2 regions of the Streptomyces sp. NPDC085596 genome follow, and region 2 is predicted to be linked to the other one. Evidence: riboswitches for the same ligand, from Rfam matches in the RefSeq annotation. Region 2 holds a riboswitch; the other holds the start of a gene.
The links. A riboswitch is a leader RNA that binds a small molecule or an ion and turns the genes downstream of it on or off. The one in region 2 is predicted to bind S-adenosylmethionine.
Positions count from the first base shown of each region.

Region 1 (3,348 bases), on a different contig from region 2:
TCCGGGGGGCCAGCGCCAGGTGGTAGTCCTGGATCAGCACCGCAGCGCCCGGCGCCGCCTCCTCGGCCAGCGCCTCCGCGAACGCCTGGTTGTAGGCGCGGTACGCGTCCCACTGCCGGCGGAACTCCGCGTCGAAGACCGGCTCCAGCGGCGTCTGGTACATCATGTGGTGCACGAACCAGAGGGCCGAGTTGGCGATGCCGTTGTACGCGTCGGCGTAGACACCCGCGTCGATGTCCAGCATCCGCACCCGCTGCCCGCCGGTGTCCGCCGCCGGCAGCAGAGCGCCGTCCGCGCGCCGCACCGCCTCCCGGTCACCGTCCCCGAGCGCGGCGCACACCCACACCGCGTCCGTGTCCGGACCGATCGCCGACAGCCCCGATACGAGACCGCCGCCGCCCCGCCGGGAAGTCAAGCCCCCGTCCGGACCCACCGTGTACGAAACCGGGCCGCGATTGGACGCGACCAGCACCTCAGCACCCTGCGTAGCCATGGCCTCAACCTAGCCCGACCCACAAATGCTCAAACGTACGCGCGACCGGCGAGCCGACCGTATACGGCCGCCCTCACGCCACCTTCCGCGCCGCGTACTCCGCGATCTCCGCCATCGGCGGCCGCTCCTCGGTGTCCACCGAGTACGTACGCGGCTCGAAACCGTCCACCCCCCGCTCGAACTGGGTCAGCGCGGGCCGCACCAGATGTCCGCGCGCGAGCCGGAGCTGCGCGGTGCGGTAGATCGCGGCCGCCATCCGGCCGAGGGCCTGCCCGTCCTGGTGCCGGTGCTTGCGCACCCCCACGTCCACCTGGGCCAGCGCGTCGAGCCCGACCAGATGCAGTGAGTCCACCAGCATCCCCAGCTCGACCCCGTACCCCACCGGGAACGGCAGCCGCTCCAGCAGCGAGCGGCGGGCCGCGTACTCCCCGCCCAGCGGCTGCACGAACCCGGCCAGCTGCGGCCAGTGCATGTTCAGCAGCGGGCGCGCCATCAGCTCGGTCACCCGGCCGCCCTGCCCGGCAGCCCCGCCCAGCGGACGGTCGTACATCGCCTTGACCAGGTCGATCCCCGGATCGGTGAGCAGCGGGCCGACGATGCCGAGGACGAAGTCGGAGGAGAACTCCTTCAGGTCGGCGTCCACGAAGGCCACGATGTCCCCGCTGGTGACCAGCAGGGAGCGCCACAGCACCTCGCCCTTGCCGGGCTCGGCGGGCAGCCGGGGCAGGATGTCGTCCCGGTGCACGACCCGCGCGCCCGCGGCGGCGGCCACCTCGGCGGTGCGGTCGGTGGACCCGGAGTCCACCACGACTATCTCGTCCACCAGCGGCGCCTGGGACACCAGGTCGTGCCGGATCACGGAGACGATCTCCCCGACCGTCGATTCCTCGTTCAGCGCGGGCAGCACCACGGACACGCGCTGCCCGGAGCGCTGCTTGGCGGCCAGGACGCGGTGCAGCGGGCGGTCGGCCACGGACCAGGAGCGGGTGGCCAGCCAGCGTTCGGTTTCTTCCAGCATGGTCTGCGGCTCCTCACTGTGGGGGCGTGTCTGCACGGGCCGGCCGGTGTCCGGGCCGGTCCCCGCCTGATCCATCTCGCGGTTCGGACGACACCTTCAACTCTCCTGGCCTTCGGTTACAGTCTTGGACAACGCCGATGACCATCGCATGTCGAGGCCAGATGGCGTTCACAACCGAATACCGCTCATCCAGAGGGGCAGAGGGAAACGGCCCGATGAAGCCCCGGCAACCCTCCAGCCGGTCTCGTGCGCGCGACACACCGCGACACCGCGAGGCTCCCGGCTAGGGAAGGTGCCAAATCCGTCTCACGGCGAGATGCGTCGTGAGGAAGATGAGGAGAGAGGGCCTCGCCTCCATGGCTGTGCAGACCGTCGCCACCCCCACCGTAGATCTCGGCCCCGCCGCCGCCCTGAGCTGTCGGGAGTGCGGACACCGCGTCCCGCTCGGCCCCGTCTTCGCCTGCGAGGAATGTTTCGGGCCGCTGGAGATCGCCTACGACTTCTCCGCGTACGACACCGAAGAGCTGCGCAAGCGCATCGAGTCCGGCCCCGCCAGCATCTGGCGCTACGCCCCGCTGCTGCCCGTCCCCGCCGACGTCGCCGAGAAGCCGAACCTCAACCCCGGCTGGACCCCGCTGGTCAAGGCCGACCGCCTGGCCCGTGAACTCGGCGTCACCGGCGGGCTGTTCGTGAAGGACGACTCCGGCAACCCGACGCACTCCTTCAAGGACCGTGTCGTCGCCCAGGCGCTGGAGGCCGCCCGCGCCTTCGGCTTCACCACCCTGTCCTGCTCCTCCACCGGCAACCTGGCCGGCGCGGTCGGCGCCGCCGCCGCCCGCGCCGGCCTGCGCTCCTGCGTGTTCATCCCGCACGACCTGGAGCAGGGCAAGGTCGTCATGGCCGCCGTCTACGGCGGTGAGCTGATCGGCATCGAGGGCAACTACGACGACGTGAACCGCTTCTGCTCCGAGCTGATCGGCGACCCGGCCGGCGAGGGCTGGGGCTTCGTCAACGTCAACCTCCGGCCGTACTACGCCGAGGGCTCCAAGACGCTGGCGTACGAGATCTGCGAGCAGCTCGGCTGGCGGCTGCCCGACCAGCTCGTGGTGCCGATCGCCTCCGGCTCCCAGCTCACCAAGATCGACAAGGGGCTGAAGGAGCTGATCGCGCTCGGCCTGGTCGAGGACAAGCCGTACAAGATCTTCGGCGCCCAGGCGGAGGGCTGCTCGCCGGTGTCGGCCGCGTACAAGGCCGGTCACGACGTGGTGCGGCCGCAGAAGCCGGACACCATCGCCAAGTCCCTCGCCATCGGCAACCCGGCCGACGGGCCGTACGTGCTGGACATCGCGCGCCGCACCGGTGGCGCGGTGGAGGACGTGACGGACCCGCAGATCGTGGACGCCATCAAGCTGCTGGCCCGTACCGAGGGCATCTTCGCCGAGACGGCGGGCGGGGTGACGGTCGGTGTCACCCGCAAGCTGATCGAGACCGGCGCGCTGGACCCCTCGCTCACCACCGTCGTCCTCAACACCGGCGACGGCCTCAAGACCCTGGACGCGGTCGCCGGCACCGGTCTGACCGCGACCATCCGCCCGAACCTGGACTCCTTCCGAGAGGCTGGCCTCGCATGAGCGTGACCGTTCGCATCCCGACCATCCTGCGCACCTACACCGGCGGGCAGGCCGAGGTCGCCGCCGAGGGCGGCACGCTCGCGGAGGTCATCGAGGACCTGGAGAAGCACCACACGGGCATCGCCGCGCGCGTGCTGGACGACCAGGGCAAGCTGCGCCGGTTCGTGAATGTCTACGTCAATGACGACGACGTGCGTTTCGAGGGC
Region 1 covers NZ_JBITTC010000007.1:276,642-279,989, reverse strand. The annotation lists gene ACIGA3_RS21990 (trehalose-6-phosphate synthase) at 1-493, opposite strand, end outside; gene ACIGA3_RS21985 (glucosyl-3-phosphoglycerate synthase) at 567-1,511, opposite strand; SAM riboswitch class I at 1,694-1,850, shown strand; gene thrC (threonine synthase) at 1,868-3,142, shown strand; gene ACIGA3_RS21975 (MoaD/ThiS family protein) at 3,139-3,348, shown strand, end outside.
Region 1: linked by a shared signal. The riboswitch ahead of thrC (threonine synthase) and the one ahead of ACIGA3_RS01780 (aminotransferase class V-fold PLP-dependent enzyme) in region 2 are both predicted to bind S-adenosylmethionine.

Region 2 (3,348 bases):
CGAGAACGGGGTCGAGCGGAAGGTGAAGCCCACCGAGCGGCTGCGGGTCAAGCTGTCCAACGCCTACTACGGCGAGGACAACCAGATCCCGAAGCCGACCGTCGACGAGTACAAGGAGATCACGAGCGGCCACGGCCACCACTGATCCCCGCGTCGCCACGCCACGGCCGAAGGGCCCCGTCCGGAACACCGGCGGGGCCCTTCGCCCTGTTCAGGCTGGATAAGGTGGGACCGGGCACCCCGCGTGCCCGCAGGATCTGTCTTTCTCACACACCCAGGAGCGGCTGATGAGAGCTGTGACCCCCGCTGGAGGCGACATCGCGGCGGGCCGTTCCTGGCCCGAGGTACTGAACGCCCTGCTGGAGGGCCAGGACCAGAGCGCGGACGCCACCGCCTGGGCGATGGACCGGATCATGCGCGGCGAGGCGACGGACGCCCAGATCGCGGGCTTCCTCGTGGCGCTGCGGGCCAAGGGCGAGACGGTCGAGGAGATCACCGGGATCGTCCGGGCGATGTACGAGCACGCCAATGTGATCGAGGTGCCCGGCCGGACCGTGGACATCGTCGGCACCGGCGGGGACGGCGCCAAGACGGTGAACATCTCCACGATGTCCTCCATCGTGGTCGCCGGCACCGGTGCGAAGGTCATCAAGCACGGCAACCGGGCCGCGTCCTCGGCCTCCGGTTCCTCGGACGTGCTGGAGCGGCTCGGCGTCAACCTGGAGCTGACGCCGAAGCGGGTGGCCGAGGTCGCGGAGGAGGCGGGGATCACCTTCTGCTTCGCGGTCAAGTTCCACCCGGCGCTGCGTCATGTCGGCGCCGCCCGCGGCCAGCTGGGCATCCGTACGGTCTTCAATGTCATCGGTCCGCTGACCAACCCGGCGCGGGTGCGCTCCCAGGCGGTGGGCGTGGCGAACCTCGCCATGGCGCCGATCGTGGCGGGCGTCTTCGCCGAGCGCGGCAACTCCTCCCTGGTCTTCCGGGGCGAGGACGGCCTCGACGAGCTGACCACCACCTCGCCCTCGCGGGTGTGGATCGTGCGCGACGGCAAGGTCACCGAGGAGGTCTTCGACCCCCGTGACGTCGGCATCGAGCTGGTGCCGGTGGAGGCGCTGCGCGGCGGCGACCCGGCGTACAACGCGATGGTGGCCCGGCAGGTGCTGGAGGGCGAGCGGGGGCCGGTGCGGGACGCGGTGCTGCTGAACTCGGCGGCCGCGCTGGTCGCGCTGGACCCGACCGGGGAGCCGCTGGCCGAGCAGCTGCGGGCGGGCATGGCGAGGGCCGCCGAGTCCATCGACTCCGGCGCCGCGGCGCGCACACTGGAGCGCTGGGTGGCGGCCAGCAACCGGTAGCGGTTGTGCTTTTCCGGTGCGGCGGGGAGCGGTTGCTCTCCGCCGCACCGGCGTTCCGGCATCCGGACGCCGGTTGCGCCGGGTGATCCGTCCGGATAACTTGCGTGTCAGGTCATGAGCGACAGCCATGCGGCCCCGGCCGGCTGTCCGGCAACCCTCCGTCCGTGGCGGGGTGCTCCGGGTGAGGACCAGGCCGTGGTCCAGAAGGTCCACGGCAAGCGCGGACCCCTCGAAGAACCAGGGGTCCTGGTCGTACGAGGGAGCCTTCTTCCGTGAGCAAGCGAATGCGCCGGGGCCGCTGAGCCCCGCCTCCGCACACCCCCTTTCTCTCTGTTTCCGCGTCTTCCGGCGCCGCGCCCGCATGCCCTGTGCGCGCGGTGACTCCGGCCTGCCTCACGGGAGTTCAGCCATGTCCGTCTCCACCGCCTTCGCCCCCGCCCCCGCCGCCACCGAGGCCCTGCCCGCTCCGCTGCCGGTGCTCGGCCGGGACGTCACCGTGCCGCTCGTCACCGGGGGCGAGGTGGGCTACGCCGCGCTCGACTACGCCGCCAGCGCCCCCGCGCTCCAGCGGGTCTGGGACGACATCGCCGCCTACGCCCCCTATTACGGCAGCGTGCACCGGGGTGCCGGCCACCTCTCGCAGCTCTCCACCGAGCTGTTCGAGAACGCCCGCCGCACGGTCGCGGAGTTCCTCGACTGCCGGGACGACGACCAGGTGGTCTTCACCCGGTCCACCACGGACTCGCTGAACCTGCTGGCCCGCGCGCTGCCCGCCGGGTGCGAGGTGTACGTCTTCGAGACCGAGCACCATGCCGCGCTGCTGCCCTGGCGCGAGGCCGACGTGACCTACCTCGACGCCCCGCGCGGTCCCGCCGAGGCCGTGCGCACGCTGGAGCGGGCCCTCGCCGCCCGTGACACCGCGCGCCCCGCGCTGGTCTGCGTCACCGGCGCCTCCAATGTCACCGGCGAGCTGTGGCCGGTGCGCGAGCTGGCGGCGGCCGCGCACGCGTCCGGCGCGCGGATCGTCCTGGACGCCGCCCAGCTGGTGCCGCACCAGCCGGTGAGCGTGCGGGAACTGGACGTCGACTGGATCGCGTTCTCCGGGCACAAGCTGTACGCGCCCTTCGGCTCCGGGGTGCTGGCCGGGCGGGCCGACTGGCTCTCCGCGGCCGAGCCGTACCTCGCGGGCGGCGGCGCCAGCCGCACGGTGGCCCGGCGCCCGGACGGCGGGGTGGAGGTGGAGTGGCACGAGGGCGCCGCCCGGCACGAGGCGGGTTCGCCCAATGTCATCGGCGCCTACGCCGTCGCCTCGGCCTGCCGTGCGCTCACCGAGGCCGGCCCCGACGCCCTGGCCGCCCGTGAGCGGCATCTGCTCGGCCTGCTCCGCGCGGGCCTCGCCGAGGTGCCGGAGGTGCGGGTGCTCTCCCTCTTCGGCGACGACGCCCCGCGCGTCGGCGTGCTGTCCTTCGTCGTCGACGGCTGGAACAGCTCCCACCTCGCCGCCGCGCTCTCCGCCGAGTACGGCATCGGCGTCCGCGACGGCCTCTTCTGCGCCCACCCCCTGGTGCACGCGCTCCTGGGCACCGCCCCCGCCGAGCAGACCGGCTGCGGCACCGAGACCCTGAACGCCCTCCGCGTCAGCTTCGGCGCGGGCACCCCGGAGGAGGACGTGACCCGCTTCGTGACGGCGGTACGCGAACTGGTCACCCAGGGCGCGAAGTGGACCTACCGCACCGAGAACGGCCGCTGCGTCCCGGAGAGCTGAAGCGCGCTAGTTGTCCAGGCCGATCGCGAAGGCCGCTTCCAGGTCGTGCTGGGAGTAGGTGCGGAAGGCGACGTGGGTGTCGGTGCCCTCCACGCCCTGGATCTTGCTGATGCGGCCGGGGATGACCTCGGCGAGATCCTCGTGGCGGGCCACGCGGACCATGGCGATCAGGTCGTAGGTACCGGTGACGGAGAAGACCTCGCTGACGCTCTCCAGCGCGGCGATCTGCTC
Region 2 covers NZ_JBITTC010000001.1:385,723-389,070, reverse strand. The annotation lists gene ACIGA3_RS01790 (cytochrome bc complex cytochrome b subunit) at 1-145, shown strand, start outside; gene trpD (anthranilate phosphoribosyltransferase) at 288-1,352, shown strand; SAM riboswitch class IV at 1,463-1,579, shown strand; gene ACIGA3_RS01780 (aminotransferase class V-fold PLP-dependent enzyme) at 1,762-3,117, shown strand; gene ACIGA3_RS01775 (Lrp/AsnC family transcriptional regulator) at 3,124-3,348, opposite strand, start outside.